DNA from 3 places in the Paenibacillus amylolyticus genome. Region 3 is predicted to be linked to each of the others. Evidence: a T-box and tRNA genes for the amino acid it is inferred to sense, from the RefSeq annotation. Region 3 holds a T-box; the other regions hold tRNA genes.
What was found. A T-box is a leader RNA that pairs with one kind of tRNA and senses whether it is charged. The one in region 3 lies ahead of ileS (isoleucine--tRNA ligase), so its partner is inferred to be a tRNA-Ile.
Positions count from the first base shown of each region.

Region 1: it encodes a tRNA-Ile, which carries the amino acid that the T-box ahead of ileS (isoleucine--tRNA ligase) is inferred to sense. The anticodon was not compared.
Region 2: it encodes a tRNA-Ile, which carries the amino acid that the T-box ahead of ileS (isoleucine--tRNA ligase) is inferred to sense. The anticodon was not compared.

Region 1 covers NZ_CP145892.1:312,977-319,829, forward strand. The annotation lists rRNA gene V6668_RS01400 (23S ribosomal RNA) at 1-2,213, shown strand, start outside; rRNA gene rrf (5S ribosomal RNA) at 2,292-2,408, shown strand; tRNA gene V6668_RS01410 (tRNA-Ile) at 2,447-2,520, shown strand; tRNA gene V6668_RS01415 (tRNA-Ala) at 2,556-2,631, shown strand; tRNA gene V6668_RS01420 (tRNA-Asn) at 2,633-2,708, shown strand; tRNA gene V6668_RS01425 (tRNA-Glu) at 2,713-2,784, shown strand; tRNA gene V6668_RS01430 (tRNA-Val) at 2,791-2,866, shown strand; tRNA gene V6668_RS01435 (tRNA-Met) at 2,884-2,957, shown strand; tRNA gene V6668_RS01440 (tRNA-Asp) at 2,985-3,062, shown strand; tRNA gene V6668_RS01445 (tRNA-Phe) at 3,081-3,156, shown strand; tRNA gene V6668_RS01450 (tRNA-Thr) at 3,177-3,252, shown strand; tRNA gene V6668_RS01455 (tRNA-Tyr) at 3,262-3,347, shown strand; tRNA gene V6668_RS01460 (tRNA-Lys) at 3,358-3,433, shown strand; tRNA gene V6668_RS01465 (tRNA-Leu) at 3,440-3,520, shown strand; tRNA gene V6668_RS01470 (tRNA-Gly) at 3,531-3,605, shown strand; tRNA gene V6668_RS01475 (tRNA-Arg) at 3,613-3,689, shown strand; tRNA gene V6668_RS01480 (tRNA-Leu) at 3,707-3,785, shown strand; tRNA gene V6668_RS01485 (tRNA-Pro) at 3,793-3,866, shown strand; tRNA gene V6668_RS01490 (tRNA-Gly) at 3,877-3,947, shown strand; gene iolD (3D-(3,5/4)-trihydroxycyclohexane-1,2-dione acylhydrolase (decyclizing)) at 4,340-6,205, shown strand; gene iolE (myo-inosose-2 dehydratase) at 6,259-6,853, shown strand, end outside.
Region 2 covers NZ_CP145892.1:348,139-354,991, reverse strand. The annotation lists gene V6668_RS01755 (ABC transporter substrate-binding protein) at 1-312, shown strand, start outside; gene V6668_RS01750 (short chain dehydrogenase) at 536-1,141, opposite strand; tRNA gene V6668_RS01745 (tRNA-Gly) at 1,326-1,396, opposite strand; tRNA gene V6668_RS01740 (tRNA-Pro) at 1,409-1,482, opposite strand; tRNA gene V6668_RS01735 (tRNA-Arg) at 1,499-1,575, opposite strand; tRNA gene V6668_RS01730 (tRNA-Gly) at 1,582-1,656, opposite strand; tRNA gene V6668_RS01725 (tRNA-Leu) at 1,665-1,751, opposite strand; tRNA gene V6668_RS01720 (tRNA-Lys) at 1,761-1,836, opposite strand; tRNA gene V6668_RS01715 (tRNA-Gln) at 1,846-1,920, opposite strand; tRNA gene V6668_RS01710 (tRNA-His) at 1,932-2,007, opposite strand; tRNA gene V6668_RS01705 (tRNA-Thr) at 2,105-2,180, opposite strand; tRNA gene V6668_RS01700 (tRNA-Asp) at 2,204-2,281, opposite strand; tRNA gene V6668_RS01695 (tRNA-Met) at 2,308-2,381, opposite strand; tRNA gene V6668_RS01690 (tRNA-Val) at 2,398-2,473, opposite strand; tRNA gene V6668_RS01685 (tRNA-Glu) at 2,480-2,551, opposite strand; tRNA gene V6668_RS01680 (tRNA-Ser) at 2,567-2,658, opposite strand; tRNA gene V6668_RS01675 (tRNA-Asn) at 2,662-2,737, opposite strand; tRNA gene V6668_RS01670 (tRNA-Ala) at 2,739-2,814, opposite strand; tRNA gene V6668_RS01665 (tRNA-Ile) at 2,848-2,921, opposite strand; rRNA gene rrf (5S ribosomal RNA) at 2,981-3,097, opposite strand; rRNA gene V6668_RS01655 (23S ribosomal RNA) at 3,176-6,101, opposite strand; rRNA gene V6668_RS01650 (16S ribosomal RNA) at 6,413-6,853, opposite strand, start outside.
Region 3 covers NZ_CP145892.1:4,714,434-4,721,286, reverse strand. The annotation lists gene V6668_RS21020 (YggS family pyridoxal phosphate-dependent enzyme) at 1-458, shown strand, start outside; gene V6668_RS21015 (cell division protein SepF) at 449-916, shown strand; gene V6668_RS21010 (YggT family protein) at 924-1,193, shown strand; gene V6668_RS21005 (RNA-binding protein) at 1,209-1,991, shown strand; gene V6668_RS21000 (DivIVA domain-containing protein) at 2,232-2,741, shown strand; T-box leader at 2,799-3,091, shown strand; gene ileS (isoleucine--tRNA ligase) at 3,517-6,615, shown strand; gene V6668_RS20990 (DUF5665 domain-containing protein) at 6,781-6,853, shown strand, end outside.

The DNA of each region.
Region 1 (6,853 bases), 2.5 Mb from region 3:
CGTAGACCCGAAACCGGGTGATCTACCCCTGTCCAGGGTGAAGGTGCGGTAACACGCACTGGAGGCCCGAACCCACGCATGTTGAAAAATGCGGGGATGAGGTGGGGGTAGCGGAGAAATTCCAATCGAACTCGGAGATAGCTGGTTCTCCCCGAAATAGCTTTAGGGCTAGCCTCGGAAAACAGAGTCGTGGAGGTAGAGCACTGATTGGGTGCGGGGCCCGCAAGGGTTACCAAGCTCAGTCAAACTCCGAATGCCATAGACTTACTTCCGGGAGTCAGACAGTGAGTGCTAAGATCCATTGTCAAAAGGGAAACAGCCCAGACCATCAGCTAAGGTCCCCAAGTGTGTGTTAAGTGGGAAAGGATGTGGAGTTGCACAGACAACCAGGATGTTGGCTTAGAAGCAGCCATCATTGAAAGAGTGCGTAATAGCTCACTGGTCGAGTGACTCTGCGCCGAAAATGTAACGGGGCTAAACACACCACCGAAGCTATGGCTTGATGCTTTGCATCAGGGGTAGGGGAGCGTTGTATAAGGGTTGAAGGTGTACCGTAAGGAGCGCTGGACATTATACAAGTGAGAATGCCGGTATGAGTAACGAAAAGATCAGTGAGAATCTGATCCGCCGAAAGCCTAAGGGTTCCTGAGGAAGGCTCGTCCGCTCAGGGTAAGTCGGGACCTAAGGCGAGGCCGAAAGGCGTAGTCGAAGGACAACAGGTCGAAATTCCTGTACCACCGTAAGCCGTTATGAGCAATGGGGGGACGCAGTAGGGTAGTGACGCGGACTGATGGATGTCCGTCTAAGCAGTAAGGCTGATGTGTAGGCAAATCCGCACATTGTAAGGCTGAGCTGTGATGGGGAGCGAAAATTGTAGTAGCGAAGGTCATGATCTCACACTGCCAAGAAAAGCCTCTAGCCAGGTGATGGTGCCCGTACCGCAAACCGACACAGGTAGGCGAGAAGAGTATTCTAAGGCGCGCGGAAGAACTCTCGTTAAGGAACTCGGCAAAATGACCCCGTAACTTCGGGAGAAGGGGTGCCCCGGTAGTGTGAATAGCACGAGGGGGCCGCAGTGAAAAGGCCCAAGCGACTGTTTAGCAAAAACACAGGTCTGTGCGAAGCCGTAAGGCGAAGTATACGGGCTGACGCCTGCCCGGTGCTGGAAGGTTAAGGGGAGTGGTTAGGAGCAATCCGAAGCTGTGAACCGAAGCCCCAGTAAACGGCGGCCGTAACTATAACGGTCCTAAGGTAGCGAAATTCCTTGTCAGGTAAATTCTGACCCGCACGAATGGCGTAACGACTTGGGCGCTGTCTCAACGAGAGATCCGGTGAAATTTTAATACCTGTGAAGATGCAGGTTACCCGCGACAAGACGGAAAGACCCCATGGAGCTTTACTGCAGCTTGATATTGAATTTGGGTACGATCTGTACAGGATAGGTGGGAGCCTTTGAAACGTGAGCGCCAGCTTGCGTGGAGGCAACGTTGGGATACCACCCTGATCGTATCTAGGTTCTAACCTGGTACCGTAATCCGGTGCGGGGACAGTGTCAGGTGGGCAGTTTGACTGGGGCGGTCGCCTCCTAAAGAGTAACGGAGGCGCCCAAAGGTTCCCTCAGAATGGTTGGAAATCATTCGAAGAGTGCAAAGGCATAAGGGAGCTTGACTGCGAGACCTACAAGTCGAGCAGGGACGAAAGTCGGGCTTAGTGATCCGGTGGTACCGCATGGAAGGGCCATCGCTCAACGGATAAAAGCTACCCTGGGGATAACAGGCTTATCTCCCCCAAGAGTCCACATCGACGGGGAGGTTTGGCACCTCGATGTCGGCTCATCGCATCCTGGGGCTGAAGTAGGTCCCAAGGGTTGGGCTGTTCGCCCATTAAAGCGGTACGCGAGCTGGGTTCAGAACGTCGTGAGACAGTTCGGTCCCTATCTGTCGTGGGCGTAGGAAATTTGAGAGGAGCTGTCCTTAGTACGAGAGGACCGGGATGGACGTACCGCTGGTGTACCAGTTGTTCCGCCAGGAGCACCGCTGGGTAGCTATGTACGGACGGGATAAACGCTGAAAGCATCTAAGCGTGAAGCCCCCCTCAAGATGAGATTTCCCAGTATGTAAGACCCCTTGAAGACGACGAGGTAGATAGGCTGGGGGTGGAAGTGCAGCAATGCATGGAGCTGACCAGTACTAATCGGTCGAGGGCTTATCCAATAGCAAGTGATAATTCGCATGTTTCGTTTCGAATCTAGTTTTCAGAGAATGATCTCTGAATGTAAGCTAAGCTATGCGTTTGGTGGCGATGGCGGAGGGGTTCCACACGTACCCATCCCGAACACGACCGTTAAGCCCTCTAGCGCCGATGGTACTTGGACCGCAGGGTCCTGGGAGAGTAGGACGCCGCCAAGCGAAACCCCATTGGGGTATTTTTTTTCGAAAATTGATAAGGGCCCTTAGCTCAGTTGGTTAGAGCGCACCTCTGATAAGGGTGAGGCCGGTGGTTCGAGTCCACCAGGGCCCATAGCAAGACCACAACAATGAAATACACCAGAGTATGGGGCCATAGCTCAGCTGGGAGAGCGCCTGCCTTGCAAGCAGGAGGTCAGCGGTTCGATCCCGCTTGGCTCCACCATTCCCTGATAGCTCAGTTGGTAGAGCACTCGACTGTTAATCGAGTTGTCACAGGTTCGAGCCCTGTTCGGGGAGCCAGTAAGGCCCGTTGGTCAAGGGGTTAAGACACCTCCCTTTCACGGAGGTAACAGGGGTTCGAATCCCCTACGGGTCATAATATGGAGGCTTAGCTCAGCTGGGAGAGCATCTGCCTTACAAGCAGAGGGTCGGGGGTTCGATCCCCTCAGCCTCCACCATATAAACTTTATAACGACGCGGGGTGGAGCAGCCCGGTAGCTCGTCGGGCTCATAACCCGAAGGCCGCAGGTTCAAATCCTGCCCCCGCAATTATACTTTCCTTTGAGAAAGTGATCTGGAACCGTGGTGTAGTTGGCCTAACATGCCTGCCTGTCACGCAGGAGATCGCGGGTTCGAATCCCGTCGGTTCCGCCATTTTTTTTAATGTAGTAAGGCTCGGTAGCTCAGTCGGTAGAGCAGAGGACTGAAAATCCTCGTGTCGGCGGTTCGATTCCGTCCCGAGCCACCATTTATAACACCATGTAATACGCCGGTGTAGCTCAACTGGTAGAGCAACTGACTTGTAATCAGTAGGTTGGGGGTTCAAGTCCTCTCGCCGGCACCATGTAATCCTGGAGGATTAGCGAAGCGGCCAAACGCATCAGACTGTAAATCTGCTCCCGTACGGGTTCGGTGGTTCGAATCCATCATCCTCCACCAGTTTTTCTATGAGTCATTAGCTCAGTTGGTAGAGCACCTGACTTTTAATCAGGGTGTCGAAGGTTCGAGCCCTTCATGACTCACCATTATATGCGCGTGTGGCGGAATTGGCAGACGCACTAGACTTAGGATCTAGCGTCTTTGACGTGGGGGTTCAAGTCCCTCCACGCGCATCCTTTATTCGCGGAAGTGGCTCAGCGGTAGAGCATCGCCTTGCCAAGGCGAGGGTCGCGGGTTCGATTCCCGTCTTCCGCTCCAATATTTTGCGCCCTTAGCTCAGCTGGATAGAGCGTTTGACTACGAATCAAAAGGCCGGGAGTTCGAATCTCTCAGGGCGCGCCATTATAACTTCATATTTTGCCGGCGTGGCGGAATGGCAGACGCGCTCGACTCAAAATCGAGTGGGAAACCGTGGAGGTTCGAGTCCTCTCGCCGGTATAGATAACGGGATGTAGCTCAGCTTGGTAGAGCACCTGGTTTGGGACCAGGGGGTCGCATGTTCAAATCGTGTCATCCCGATTGTTGTTATGCGGGTGTAGTTCAATGGTAGAACTTTAGCCTTCCAAGCTAATAGCGTGGGTTCGATTCCCATCACCCGCTTATATATTGAAAAAGAAAGAGACGGTACTCACCGTATCTTTCTTTTTTTGCATTCACAGGCATATATTCCATGATTTTATACAAAGACCACGGATTATTTGGCTGAATATCATGTACCAGCATGTATCCCATCCTCACGATATATTTCCCTCTCTTTTAAGTCTGTCCTTAGTCATTGTGGAAGTGTTCAAATAGAGAAGGTCTAACACATGTTCGAACACAAGAATATCTTTTCTTTATCACAATTTATAAAAACGCTTACAAAAATAGCTTGCGTAAATCATTAACCTGTAATACCATATCAATTAAGCGCTTAACCTTTAGGGGTAAGGCGCTTAAACTTAACGTAGATTAAGCGCTTAACCCGTAAAGGAAAGGACGGCGATCAATTCATGAATACAATTCGACTAACGATGGCTCAGGCACTGCTTCGATACCTGGATCAGCAATATATCTCGGTTGACGGGGTGGAAACCAAGTTTGTGAAGGGAATCATCGGTATTTTTGGACATGGCAATGTAACAGGCATTGGAGAAGCGCTGGAGCGCAGTCCGGGAAGCCTGACGTATATGCAAGGCAAGAACGAACAAGGCATGGTGCATACGGCAGCGGCTTATGCCAAGCAGAAGAACCGTAGACAGATTTATGCATGTACAACATCCATTGGACCTGGTGCTTTGAATATGATTACAGCGGCAGCTACTGCAACGGTGAACCGGATTCCGGTTTTATTGCTTCCTGGAGATAACTTTGCTACACGGGAACCGGACCCGGTACTTCAGCAGTTGGAAGTGAGCAGTGATTATACAATCTCAGCAACTGATCCATTCAAAGCCGTCAGCAAGTACTGGGATCGCATTGTTCGTCCCGAACAGTTGATGATTGCTGTTACACAGGCGATGCGTGTGCTAACCGATCCAGCAGAGACGGGAGCAGTAACGCTCGCATTGCCGCAGGATGTGCAGGCAGAAGCGTACGATTACCCGGAATCTTTCTTTGCCCGCAAAGTACATTATCTGGATCGTCGTCCCCCGGTACAGGCAGCCATTGAGCGGGCAACGGAGCAGATTGCCCGAGGCAGAAAACCGCTGCTCGTTGCAGGCGGCGGTGTGTTGTACTCTGAGGCGTCCGTTCAACTCTTGGAGTTCGCCGAGGCATTTGGTATTCCGATCGCCGAGACGCAGGCGGGCAAGAGCGCAGTTTCTTGGGACCACCCACTAAATGTGGGGGCAATCGGGGTTACCGGCTCTCTGGCAGCCAATAGGCTGGCGAGAGAAGCAGACGTTGTGATCGGCGTCGGTACGCGGTTCTCGGATTTCACGACGGCGTCCCGCTCTGCTTTTCAGCACCCAGAAGCTTCATTCATCAACATCAACCTGAACGGCATGGATGCCGCCAAGTTAGGCGGAGAAGCCATTCTGGCAGATGCACGCGAAGGATTGCAGGCTTTGCAAAAGGAATTGCAGGAAAGACAATACCGAAGTGCATATGGTGCATCCGAAATCGCTGATCTCCGCGCTGAGTGGAATGCAGAAGTGGATCGGCTGTATGCAGCTCAACATGAAGCAGGGCTGGCACAGACTACAGCAGTTGGCATCGTTAACCGGACCATTGATCCATCCTCCGTCATAGTGTGTGCGGCGGGCAGTCTGCCAGGCGATCTGCATCGTCTGTGGCGTGCGGCTGAACCAAAGACGTATCACATGGAGTATGGGTTCTCCTGTATGGGGTACGAGGTAAGTGGAGCGTTCGGAGCAGCACTTGCCGAGCCGGATCGTGAAGTGTACGCCATGGTAGGGGATGGCAGTTATCTGATGCTGCATTCGGAGTTTGTGACCAGTTTGCAGGAACAGAAGAAGATGACTATTTTATTATTCAACAACAATGGATTCCAATGTATTCATAATTTACAGCGGGAACATGGTAGTGACGGGTTCGGCAATGAGTTCCGTTATCGGGAATCCGAGAGTGGACGACTGACCGGGGATTACATGCCAATGGACTTTGCTGCACACGCCCGAAGCATGGGAGCCAAATCCTATAGAGCGGAGACAGCAGAACAGCTGGAACAAGCACTCCGAGATGCGAAGAACGAAACAGTGAGTACGTTGATTGAGATTCCGGTCGTGCCTGGAACCAACGCAGGTGGATACGAGTCATGGTGGAATGTGGGTGTACCTGAGGTATCTGCCGAAGAAAAGGTAGTTCATGCTCATCACACCATGCAAGCCAACCGTGCCAAAGCAAGACCGATTTAATCCGGTTTAATATAGTGAACAACAATGTTGAACGACAAAGGAGACGTGGAGCAATGAGCAAGCTGCCATTCCAGCTTGGGATTCATCCGATCAATTGGGTCGGTGAAGATGTGAAGGAGCATGGTGATGCGACAACGTGTGCACAGATTCTGGATGACATTCAGCGTCTTGGGCTGACGGGTACAGAGATGGGACGTAAATATCCTACCGATCCTGCTATATTGCGTGAGGAATTGAGCAAAAGGAATATCAAGCTGGTCTCCCAGTGGAAATCCGTACTTTTCTCCGACCCGGCATATCGTCAGTCGGAGCTGGACAGTTATCGCAGACATGCGGAGTTTCTGCAATCCATGGGCAGTAAGGTAATCAGTACGGCGGAGGTAGGCGGGTCACTTCATTTTGATCCAAGACGAACTCCGAATGAAAAAGAAGTGCTCAGACTCAGCGAATCTGAATGGCATATTCTTGCTGAAGGGTTGAACGAAGCAGGAGCTATTGCTCGCGAACATGGGTTGAAGCTTACGTACCATCATCATGGAGGCACAGTGGTAGAGCAACCGGATGAGATTGATCGACTGATGGAGCTGACAGACCCTTCTCTCGTGTATCTGCTCTATGATACTGGTCATGCCTACTATGGCGGAGCCG
Region 2 (6,853 bases), 2.6 Mb from region 3:
CTCGTTACCAAACTTGAGGCAGAGAACCCGGATCGGATGAATGCCAGTATCTCGGTAGAACTTTTGCCTGAAATCAAAGCAGACTATCTGTTTATCGTGTCCATTAGCTCAGATGGGTCAGCTGAAGCGTTGCAAAAAACAAAAGATGAACTCAATGAAATCCAGCAACTCCAAGTATGGAAAAGCCTACCCGCTGTTCAAAATGGTCATGTCTATGTCCTCAATGCTAAGAAATGGCTCATTGACGGCCCTATTGCCGAATCGCTCAAACGTAATGAAATGCTCGAAGTTCTTGGACTACCTGCTCCATAATAGTAAACATACCGTCTGTTTCATCCACAGCAAACAAAAGGAGATTCACCGGATTTTCGGTGGATCTCCTTTATATTTAATATTCCAAATGGCCTCATTCAGTCCTGTTTTATGAAAAATCATTCTACATGCTTAACAGCTAAATGTATTTCATGTACACCTTTCTCATCCTGCAATTAATTAGGGATAGGTAATCATCAAATCATATATAACTGTCCGGCTTTTAATATATTTTGAAATTTTGGGCTGTTTCAATCCCAAGCGCACTCTGGATAAACGTATTAGCCACTTTCTCTACAGGTACAGGATTAAATCCAATAAAGAAATCCTTATATTTCTCCGCCGACTCTACAAACAGATTAGGACTAACTGAGTTCAAACGAATACCTCTTGGCAACTCATACGCTGCCGCTTTGGCAAACGAATCAATAGCCCCATTGACCATAGCACTTGATGCGCCTTTCTCAATAGGGTGGTCTTGTATAATGCCACTGACCAGCGTGAAACTTCCCTTGTCGTTAATATAGTGCTGTCCAATCAATACGATATTGACCTGTCCAAGCAGTTTACCCTGCACACTAATCATATTGTTCTCAGGTGTCAATTCTTCCAGTTTCGCATAATGGGTCTGGCCCGCCGCCACAATGACGTAATCAATATTTCTCACCGTTTCGAAGAGGATAGTAATACTCTCTGTCGACGTCATATCCACCTGAACATCCCCGGATTGTCTACCTGCTGTAATAACCTCAACGGAATAATCTCTCAGTTTCGCAACAACGGCTTTACCTAATGTTCCGTTTCCACCAATGACCAGAGCTCTTTTCATTACTGTTTGTCCTCCTTTATAAATAAATACGGTTAATCAGATACGAATTGTTCTATTTATTTAAACAAAGATTCCATCCTTAATCAAATGACAATTGACCCTATTTTAAATAAATTACACTTATTCTTTTTAACACAAAAAAAGCCTTTACTATAAGCAAAGGCTCTTCTATATGTTACTCGGAAGCGGGTGATGGGAATCGAACCCACGCTATTAGCTTGGAAGGCTAAAGTTCTACCATTGAACTACACCCGCAAATAAAAAAAATCGGGATGACACGATTTGAACATGCGACCCCCTGGTCCCAAACCAGGTGCTCTACCAAGCTGAGCTACATCCCGATACTTATGAGAATAATGGCGCGCCCTGAGAGATTCGAACTCCCGGCCTTTTGATTCGTAGTCAAACGCTCTATCCAGCTGAGCTAAGGGCGCAAATATTGGAGCGGAAGACGGGAATCGAACCCGCGACCCTCGCCTTGGCAAGGCGATGCTCTACCGCTGAGCCACTTCCGCAAAACATATGGTGCGGTCGAGAGGACTCGAACCTCCACGGGGGTTAGCCCACACGGACCTGAACCGTGCGCGTCTGCCAATTCCGCCACGACCGCAAAATATAATGGTGAGTCATGAAGGGCTCGAACCTTCGACACCCTGATTAAAAGTCAGGTGCTCTACCAACTGAGCTAATGACTCGTAATGAAATGGCTGGGGATATAGGATTTGAACCTATGCATGACGGAGTCAAAGTCCGTTGCCTTACCGCTTGGCTAATCCCCATTAAAAAATCATGGGGCGATCGAGGGGAATTGAACCCCCGAATGCCGGATCCACAAACCGGTGCGTTAACCACTTCGCCACGACCGCCATAGAGTAAGCCATTCATCCACTAAGAGAATCTTAGTATTAACAATTTCACTTGTAATATACATTCTATCACAAATTCAGATGTAAATACTAAAAATGGTGCCGGCGAGAGGACTTGAACCCCCAACCTACTGATTACAAGTCAGTTGCTCTACCAGTTGAGCTACACCGGCACGGTGTATATTTAATTAAAAAATGGCGGAACCGACGGGATTCGAACCCGCGATCTCCTGCGTGACAGGCAGGCATGTTAGGCCAACTACACCACGGTTCCAGATCACTTTCTCAAGGAAAGTATAATTGCGGGGGCAGGATTTGAACCTGCGGCCTTCGGGTTATGAGCCCGACGAGCTACCGGGCTGCTCCACCCCGCGTCGTTATAAAGTTATATGGTGGAGGCTGAGGGGATCGAACCCCCGACCCTCTGCTTGTAAGGCAGATGCTCTCCCAGCTGAGCTAAGCCTCCATATTATGACCCGTAGGGGATTCGAACCCCTGTTACCTCCGTGAAAGGGAGGTGTCTTAACCCCTTGACCAACGGGCCTTGCTAAAAAATATCTGGCGGAGAGAGAGGGATTCGAACCCTCGAGACGCTTGTGACGCCTACACGATTTCCAATCGTGCTCCTTCGGCCAGCTCGGACACCTCTCCATATGGCTCCCCGAACAGGGCTCGAACCTGTGACAACTCGATTAACAGTCGAGTGCTCTACCAACTGAGCTATCAGGGAATGGTGGAGCCAAGCGGGATCGAACCGCTGACCTCCTGCTTGCAAGGCAGGCGCTCTCCCAGCTGAGCTATGGCCCCATACACTGTGTATTTCTTGTTGTGGTCTTGCTATGGGCCCTGGTGGACTCGAACCACCGGCCTCACCCTTATCAGAGGTGCGCTCTAACCAACTGAGCTAAGGGCCCTAATATATATCCCTTATTCCTTAGCAAGGGGGGCAAAAAAAATACCCCAAAGGGAAATCGCTTGGCGGCGTCCTACTCTCCCAGGACCCTGCGGTCCAAGTACCATCGGCGCTAGAGGGCTTAACGGTCGTGTTCGGGATGGGTACGTGTGGAACCCCTCCGCCATCGCCACCAAACGCATAGCTTAGCTTACATTCAGAGATCATTCTCTGAAAACTAGATTCGAAACGAAACATGCGAATTATCACTTGCTATTGGATAAGCCCTCGACCGATTAGTACTGGTCAGCTCCATGCATTGCTGCACTTCCACCCCCAGCCTATCTACCTCGTCGTCTTCAAGGGGTCTTACATACTGGGAAATCTCATCTTGAGGGGGGCTTCACGCTTAGATGCTTTCAGCGTTTATCCCGTCCGTACATAGCTACCCAGCGGTGCTCCTGGCGGAACAACTGGTACACCAGCGGTACGTCCATCCCGGTCCTCTCGTACTAAGGACAGCTCCTCTCAAATTTCCTACGCCCACGACAGATAGGGACCGAACTGTCTCACGACGTTCTGAACCCAGCTCGCGTACCGCTTTAATGGGCGAACAGCCCAACCCTTGGGACCTACTTCAGCCCCAGGATGCGATGAGCCGACATCGAGGTGCCAAACCTCCCCGTCGATGTGGACTCTTGGGGGAGATAAGCCTGTTATCCCCAGGGTAGCTTTTATCCGTTGAGCGATGGCCCTTCCATGCGGTACCACCGGATCACTAAGCCCGACTTTCGTCCCTGCTCGACTTGTAGGTCTCGCAGTCAAGCTCCCTTATGCCTTTGCACTCTTCGAATGATTTCCAACCATTCTGAGGGAACCTTTGGGCGCCTCCGTTACTCTTTAGGAGGCGACCGCCCCAGTCAAACTGCCCACCTGACACTGTCCCCGCACCGGATTACGGTACCAGGTTAGAACCTAGATACGATCAGGGTGGTATCCCAACGTTGCCTCCACGCAAGCTGGCGCTCACGTTTCAAAGGCTCCCACCTATCCTGTACAGATCGTACCCAAATTCAATATCAAGCTGCAGTAAAGCTCCATGGGGTCTTTCCGTCTTGTCGCGGGTAACCTGCATCTTCACAGGTATTAAAATTTCACCGGATCTCTCGTTGAGACAGCGCCCAAGTCGTTACGCCATTCGTGCGGGTCAGAATTTACCTGACAAGGAATTTCGCTACCTTAGGACCGTTATAGTTACGGCCGCCGTTTACTGGGGCTTCGGTTCACAGCTTCGGATTGCTCCTAACCACTCCCCTTAACCTTCCAGCACCGGGCAGGCGTCAGCCCGTATACTTCGCCTTACGGCTTCGCACAGACCTGTGTTTTTGCTAAACAGTCGCTTGGGCCTTTTCACTGCGGCCCCCTCGTGCTATTCACACTACCGGGGCACCCCTTCTCCCGAAGTTACGGGGTCATTTTGCCGAGTTCCTTAACGAGAGTTCTTCCGCGCGCCTTAGAATACTCTTCTCGCCTACCTGTGTCGGTTTGCGGTACGGGCACCTTCACCTGGCTAGAGGCTTTTCTTGGCAGTGTGAGATCATGACCTTCGCTACTACAATTTTCGCTCCCCATCACAGCTCAGCCTTACAATGTGCGGATTTGCCTACACATCAGCCTTACTGCTTAGACGGACATCCATCAGTCCGCGTCACTACCCTACTGCGTCCCCCCATTGCTCATAACGGCTTACGGTGGTACAGGAATTTCGACCTGTTGTCCTTCGACTACGCCTTTCGGCCTCGCCTTAGGTCCCGACTTACCCTGAGCGGACGAGCCTTCCTCAGGAACCCTTAGGCTTTCGGCGGATCAGATTCTCACTGATCTTTTCGTTACTCATACCGGCATTCTCACTTGTATAATGTCCAGCGCTCCTTACGGTACACCTTCAACCCTTATACAACGCTCCCCTACCCCTGATGCAAAGCATCAAGCCATAGCTTCGGTGGTGTGTTTAGCCCCGTTACATTTTCGGCGCAGAGTCACTCGACCAGTGAGCTATTACGCACTCTTTCAATGATGGCTGCTTCTAAGCCAACATCCTGGTTGTCTGTGCAACTCCACATCCTTTCCCACTTAACACACACTTGGGGACCTTAGCTGATGGTCTGGGCTGTTTCCCTTTTGACAATGGATCTTAGCACTCACTGTCTGACTCCCGGAAGTAAGTCTATGGCATTCGGAGTTTGACTGAGCTTGGTAACCCTTGCGGGCCCCGCACCCAATCAGTGCTCTACCTCCACGACTCTGTTTTCCGAGGCTAGCCCTAAAGCTATTTCGGGGAGAACCAGCTATCTCCGAGTTCGATTGGAATTTCTCCGCTACCCCCACCTCATCCCCGCATTTTTCAACATGCGTGGGTTCGGGCCTCCAGTGCGTGTTACCGCACCTTCACCCTGGACAGGGGTAGATCACCCGGTTTCGGGTCTACGTCCACGTACTCATTCGCCCTATTCAGACTCGCTTTCGCTGCGGCTCCGGCTCTTCACCTTAACCTTGCACGGGAACGTAACTCGCCGGTTCATTCTACAAAAGGCACGCCATCACCCCTAAAACGGGCTCTGACTTTTTGTAAGCACACGGTTTCAGGTTCTATTTCACTCCCCTTCCGGGGTGCTTTTCACCTTTCCCTCACGGTACTGCTTCACTATCGGTCGCTAGGAAGTATTTAGCCTTGGCAGATGGTCCTGCCGGATTCATACGGGGTTTCACGTGCCCCGCACTACTCGGGATCCGTCTCGGAGGGAACAGACTTTCAACTACAGGGCTTTTACCTTCTTTGGCGGGCCTTTCCAGACCTCTTCGCTTAACCGGTTCCTTTGTAACTCCATGTGAGACGTCCCACAACCCCAAAGAGCAAGCTCTTTGGTTTGGGCTTCTCCGCGTTCGCTCGCCGCTACTGACGGAATCACTATTGTTTTCTCTTCCTCAGGGTACTTAGATGTTTCAGTTCCCCTGGTATGCCTCTGCATAACCTATGTATTCAGTTATGAGTAACTGGAAATTACCCCAGCTGGGTTTCCCCATTCGGACACCCCCGGATCAAAGCTTGCTTACAGCTCCCCGAGGCAGTTTCGTTGTTCGCCACGTCCTTCATCGGCTCCTAGCGCCTAGGCATCCTCCGTGTGCTCTTAGTAGCTTAACCATTTTGTTCCGGTTTCGGTCGCTCGCTTCCCTTGTTTTGCTTGCGCAAAGCCAAAAGTCGCTCTCACCCGATACCCTCACAAAAGCAATTTGACTACCGTTTTTATTGAAACTTGTTTAACACAAGTTCAGCTAAAAAGGAATGTTCTAATTCGCGTTTGTTTCGTTTCGATATCTAGTTTTCAAAGAACAAGCTCCATGCAAAAGCAAGCTGTTTGAGAGTTTGAGCTCTCAAAACCGAACAACGAGTGAGTGTTTTGCAGCTAAGCTGCGTATTTGAATGTTTCCGTTGCAGGAAACGATTCTCCATAGAAAGGAGGTGATCCAGCCGCACCTTCCGATACGGCTACCTTGTTACGACTTCACCCCAATCATCTATCCCACCTTCGGCGGCTGGCTCCTTGCGGTTACCCCACCGACTTCGGGTGTTATAAACTCTCGTGGTGTGACGGGCGGTGTGTACAAGACCCGGGAACGTATTCACCGCGGCATGCTGATCCGCGATTACTAGCAATTCCGACTTCATGCAGGCGAGTTGCAGCCTGCAATCCGAACTGAGACCGGCTTTGTTGGGATTGGCTCCATCTCGCGATTTCGCAGCCCGTTGTACCGGCCATTGTAGTACGTGTGTAGCCCAGGTCATAAGGGGCATGATGATTTGACGTCATCCCCACCTTCCTCCGGTTTGTCACCGGCAGTCTATCTAGAGTGCCCACCCGAAGTGCTGGCAACTAAATATAAGGGTTGCGCTCG
Region 3 (6,853 bases):
CAAACAAGGTGAAAGACGTGATTGGCAAGTTTCGTTACATACATTCACTGGATCGTTTGTCATTGGCGAAGGAGTTGGATAAAAAAGCAGCTTCACTTGGCATCCAAGTGGAAACGTTTTTGCAGGTGAATATTTCGGGTGAAGAGAGCAAGTATGGCTTACAGCCTGAACAGGCAAGTTCTTTTTTGCGTGATATTCGTTCGTTCAACAATCTCAAGGTCGTTGGCCTGATGACCATGGCACCTCATGAGGAAGATCCGGAGCTGACGCGTCCCGTATTTCGTGGATTGCGTGAGCTGAGAGATCAACTGAATGGACAAGCCCTTACAGCAGAACCATTGACTGAACTGTCGATGGGGATGTCCAATGATTTTGAAGTGGCCATTGAAGAAGGTGCAACCTGGGTACGGCTAGGATCGATTCTCGTAGGAAAAGAGGAGGGTTCACGATGGGCGTAATGAATAAATTTATGAATTTCCTCGGACTTCAGGAAGAGGAAGAGATTGTGGAACGTGAACGAATGGCTGCGCAGGAGGAAAATGAATCTGAACATCAGGAAGCTGAAACCTCCAGTCTCGATAAACGTAGAAACCAAAGGGGGAATAATGTGGTGAGCATTCATTCCCAGAAAAATGTTAAAGTTGTCCTGTATGAACCGCGTTCTTATGACGAGGCTCAGGAAATTGCCGACCATCTGCGTTCGCATCGTACCGTTGTGGTGAATCTGCAACGAATTCGCCAGGACCAAGCGCTGCGCGTTATTGATTTTTTGAGTGGCACGGTATATGCATTGGGTGGCGGTATTTCCAAAATCGGCGGAAACATTTTTCTCTGTACGCCAGATACGGTTGAAATTCAGGGATCAATTACGGAAATACTGGCTGACAGCGAGCAAGATTATAACAGAATGAGGTGAGCCACTTTTGTATCAGATTGAAAGCGTGTTGTACACGTTATACCAGATTTACTTTTACATGGTCATTGTCTACATATTGATGTCTTGGCTTCCCAATGCGCGGGAAAGCTTCATCGGTGAATGGCTGGGCAAATTAGTGGAACCATATCTAAGACCGTTTCGCCGATTTATACCGCCTTTGTTCGGTGTGCTGGATATTTCCCCGATTGTGGCGCTGATCGTTCTGCAACTTGCGCTTAATGGGCTAATCTCCATACTCCGGTATTTTGCATATTAGGGTAGGGTGACATAGATGAGCGGTGAAATTTACGAACATTTTAGCCATGATGAGCGGGATTTTGTAGATAAGGCTTCGGATTGGGTTGAGCAGGCGGGTAAGTATCATGACATGAAGCTAACTGACTTTCTTGATCCAAGACAGGTTTTTATATTACAGACTCTTGCCAATCGCCGTAACGACGTTCAGATTCGTCTGGATGGTGGTTACGAGGCTGCTGAACGCAAGCGTGCGCTGGTTGCACCTGATTATATGTATCTGGATGATGAGGATATGGGTATGCAGGTGCTCAGTATTACGTCTGATGATCAGAAAATCTCGGAGCTGGAGCATGGGGACTATATGGGTTCCCTGCTCGGGCTTGGGATGAAACGTGGAAAGATCGGGGATATCCAAGTGCTGGAGGACGGTTGCCATACAGTGGTGGCGGCGGAAACCGGCGCTTTTTTATCGCTTCAACTGAATCAGGTGCATCGGTTACATGTGTTCACAGAGTTACTTCCTTTGAATCAGATGCGATGGTCAGAGAGTAAACTGGAGACGATGGACATTACGGTCGCTTCTCTTCGTTTGGATGGAATCTGCGCAGATGTGTATCGGCTTAGTCGCAGTAAAGTGCTGGCGCCGATCAAAGCTGGTCGCTGCCGTGTGAACTGGAAAGTTGAGGAAGATCCCTCCAAATCGCTAAAAGCGGGTGATGTCGTATCCATTCAGGGATTTGGCCGCTTCAAGGTTATGGAACAGGATGGGATGACCAAAAAAGGGCGCTGCCGAGTGAAAATCGGCAAATTTGCCTGAGTCTGTTGCAGGAAAATCCGCTTTCTTGTCGAAATGTTTATCATAAAGGTGTAGAAAATACGCGGTGTATCCGATAAACATTAAGTCAAAGCTTTACATGAACGTTGGAGGATGCAATTCTGATCCTGCATTCCGTATACGTTGCCAAGGTTAGGCATCAACGATACGGCCCCTTGGGTGGTACCCATATGCTGCAAACCTTCTCTGGACGGGAAGGAACTTTAACAGGAGGTGGACAGCATGCCATTAACGCCGCTGGACATACACAACAAGGAATTTTCCCGACGTTTGCGCGGGTATGACGAGGATGAAGTCAATGAATTCCTGGATCAAGTCATCAAAGATTACGAAGGCGTCATTCGCGAGAACAAAGAGCTGAGCAATCAGTTGCTGTCCGTTCAGGAGAAACTGGATCATTTTTCTACAATTGAAGAGACGCTTAGCAAAACGATTATCATTGCGCAGGAAGCTGCTGATGATGTGAAGGGTAATGCGAAGAAAGAAGCGCAGTTGATCGTGAAGGAAGCAGAGAAAAATGCAGACCGGATCGTGAACGAATCGTTGGGCAAATCTCGCAAAATTGCTTTGGAAGTGGAAGAACTGAAAAAGCAGGCCTCGATTTATCGTGCCCGTTTCCGCACGCTTGTTGAAGCGCAGCTTGAACTGTTGACTCAGGATGGTTGGGAAGTGCTGGAGAGCCGGGAGCAGGAAGTGCGTGACCGTGAGCGGGAGATGAAAGAAATTTATTAGTCTGTCGCCTGGTTGACTTTTGTCTGCAAAGAGGCTATAACTATATTCATAATGAATAGTGATTCCATGACGGGTTCAGTACGTTATGATCTCATCCCTCAGAGAGTTGGTGGTTGGTGCAAACCAATGGATGAGTTATAGCCGAATATCTCCCCGGAGAAGTGACGCTGAAGCGGTGATTATGATTGCCGTGTGTAAGCCGAACCGTAAGCCGTACGTTATAACGGCACCCTGCAGTAGTTTAGCGGGGCATAAGCGCTGTTGATGACAGAGCATACCCAGGTTTGCCTGGATGTGGTTTGTGATGAACAGAATTAGGGTGGTAACGCGAGTATAGTCTCGTCCCTTTCCAGGGACGGGGCTTTTTTGTGTCCAAAAAAGGCGAACGTTCATGAGGCCCGAAGGGACCTCAAGGAGAGAGCCGCCCGCCGGGAAAGCGAAGCACCCGGCACACGGGTTTCGCCAAGGCGAACGTCCATGAGGCCCGAAGGGACCTCAAGGAGAGAGCCGCTCGCCGGGAAAGCGAAGCACCCGGCAACACCCGCCTCGCGGTAAGGCCATGCGGCGTTCATGCAGGGAACAGCCGCAAAATGGCCGCCATCACGCACATTAACCCTCGCCCATAAGCGCCAGCGCTCCCCCACCGATAACCCATCCCGGGTGTCCAGAAGGCGGAGCGCCTATGGGGTCCCCCTTGGCAAGGGGGATTTAGGGGGATTGAAACGCTTTTTGTGGACGGTCCACAATCCAACCAAAGAAAGGGAAGATAATCATCATGCAACGAGTTGACGTCAAAGAGAAGGCACGTGCCAGAGAATTACGCGTGTTAGATAAATGGAAAACGGAGAATACATTCAAAAGATCCATCGAAAACCGGGAGGGCAAGCCAAACTTCGTATTTTATGAAGGGCCGCCTACAGCAAACGGTAAACCGCATATCGGTCACGTACTGGGACGGGTAATCAAGGATTTTGTTGGACGGTATAACACGATGAAGGGTTACCGTGTTGTTCGTAAAGCAGGCTGGGATACACATGGTCTGCCTGTAGAACTGGGTGTACAGAAGAAGCTTGGTATCTCCCACAAGTGGGAAATCGAAGATTATGGCGTGGAGAAATTCATTAACGAATGTAAAGCGAGCGTATTCGAGTACGAGCAACAATGGCGTGATTTGACAGAAGGCATCGGATATTGGACGGATATGAATAACCCGTATATCACCCTTGATAACAACTACATCGAGAGTGTATGGAACATCCTGGCGACGATCCATGAGAAAGGCCTGTTGTATCGTGGTCACCGTGTGAGCCCGTATTGTCCTTCTTGTCAGACAACACTGAGTTCCCATGAAGTTGCACAAGGGTACAAAGACGTCAAAGATCTGAGTGCTACAGCGAAATTCAAACTGAATGACAGCGGAGAATTTGTACTGGCTTGGACGACAACACCTTGGACACTGCCTTCACACGTTGCACTTGCCGTGAATCCGGATATGGACTACTCCCGTGTTCGTCAAGGTGATGAAGTGTACATCATGGCAACCAATCTAGTTGAAAAAGTGATGAAAGATACCAAGGGTGAGTATGAAATCATCGGTGCACTGAAAGGTGCTGATCTGGTTGGCAAAACGTATGATCCTCCGTTCAACTACGTACAGGCTGAGAAAGCCAACATCATTCTGGGTGCAGGCTTTGTAACGGATGCAAGTGGTACGGGTATCGTACACATGGCTCCTGCCCATGGTGAAGATGACTACCGTGTATGCCGTGAGAATGGGATCAGCTTTGTGAACATGGTGGACTTGGAAGGCAAATTTGTCGCTGAGGTTACTGACTTTGCGGGACGTTTCGTGAAGGATTGTGATATTGATATCGTAAGATATCTGTCTGAGCATGGACGGTTGTTCAGCAAAGAAAAATATGAGCACAGCTATCCATTCTGCTGGCGTTGTGATACACCGCTTCTGTACTATGCGATGGACAGCTGGTTTATCCAAACAACAGCCATCAAGGACCAATTGATTGCCAACAACAGTGAAGTGGATTGGTACCCAGGTCACGTTCGTGAAGGTCGCTTCGGGAAATTCCTTGAGGATCTGGTGGATTGGAACATCAGCCGTGATCGTTATTGGGGAACTCCGCTGAACATCTGGGTGTGCGAGGAGACTGGCGAACAATTTGCACCACACAGCATTGCAGAATTGCGTGCTCGTGCGGTAGGTGATGTGCCTGAGAATCTTGAATTGCATAAACCATATGTGGATGAAGTTAAAGTCATGAGCTCTTGTGGCAAATATGAGATGAAACGTACACCGGAAGTGATCGATGTCTGGTTCGACAGCGGCTCCATGCCGTTTGCCCAGCAGCACTATCCATTTGAAAATAAAGAAGTATTCGAACAGCAGTATCCTGCGGATATGATCTGTGAGGGAATTGACCAGACACGTGGCTGGTTCTACAGCTTGCTGGCGGTTTCCACCCTTTTGACAGGCAAAGCGCCTTACAAAGCGGTTATGGCTACAGGACACGTTCTTGACGAGAACGGACAGAAGATGTCCAAATCCAAAGGTAACGTTATCGATCCTTGGGAAGTAATTGAAGAATACGGTACAGATGCATTCCGCTGGGCTTTGTTGTCTGACAGTGCACCGTGGAACAGCAAACGTTTCTCCAAAGGTATCGTAGGGGAAGCCAAATCCAAAATGGTGGATACGCTGGTCAACACCCATGCATTCCTGACGCTTTATGCTACCATTGATGGATTTGATCCACAGGAGCACCCGTTCCAACTGTCCGCACACAAGCTGGATCGCTGGATTCTGTCGAGACTGAACAGCCTGATCTTGGTTGTAGAAAAAGCGCTGCTGGTTAACGACTATCTGAACTCTTCCAAAGCGATTGAAGCATTTGTTGATGAGTTGAGTAACTGGTACATCCGTCGTTCCCGTGACCGTTTCTGGGGCAGTGGCCTGACAGACGATAAATTGGACGCTTACCGTACATTGACTGAGGTACTGGTGACTACTGCGAAGTTGGTTGCTCCGTTTACACCGATGCTGGCAGAAGACATCTATCTGAACCTTGCAACAGGTGAGAGTGTGCACATGGAAGACTATCCAGTAGCCAACGAAGCGCTGATTGATGCAGGGCTGGAACAGGATATGGAGACGGCTCGCCGCGTGGTTGAACTTGCCCGTAACGTTCGTAACGAAACAGGCATCAAGACACGTCAGCCACTGTCCGAATTGATCGTTTCACTCGATAAAGGGTTTGACCTGGCAAGTTATGAAGAGATCATCAAGGAAGAGATCAATGTAAAAGGAATCCGTACGGAGCATAATGATGCGGAATTCGTTGACTTTACATTGAAGCTGAACCTGAAAGTTGCAGGTAAGAAATACGGTAAAAACGTAGGATTCCTGCAAAACTTCTTCAAGGGAATGACGGCCGATGAGACGCGTAAAGTGGTTTCGGAGGGTGTGCTGAACATCGTTTCTCCGGAAGGCGAAGAGCTGCAAGTGACGAGCGAAGAATTATTGGTTGATAAACAGGCCAAATCAGGTTTTGCTTCAGCATCGGGTTACGGTCTGACGGTTGCGCTCAATACCGAAATCACGCCAGCATTGGAACAGGAAGGCTGGGTCCGTGAAGTGGTTCGTGCTGTGCAGGATACCCGGAAACGACTGGATCTGCCAATTGAGAAAAGAGTACGTTTGACACTGGATGTGGATGCATCTCTTCAGGAAGCTATTCAGGCGTTTGATGATGTGTTGCGTGAAAATGTTCTCGTAACCGAAGTTACATTTGGTTCGAATGAGTCGATGGAACGTGTTGAAGCCGGAGGCAAATCGATCGGTATTTACATCGAAGCGTAATTCGGAGCATGTCCCATTCAACAGGGATAGAATATAGAGCATAAACAAACGAGCCGCAGAGGCAGGGACATATTCCCTGTATCTGGGCTCGTTTGTTTTTTAGGCAATAAGGCAATGATTCTATAGTGCAGTCAATCTATATTGATCAAAGGAACTGACCAAAACATGAGCGAACATGACAAGCAAACTGCATCCACTTCACAACAATCAACGTCAGATAATCTCAATTCCCATGACA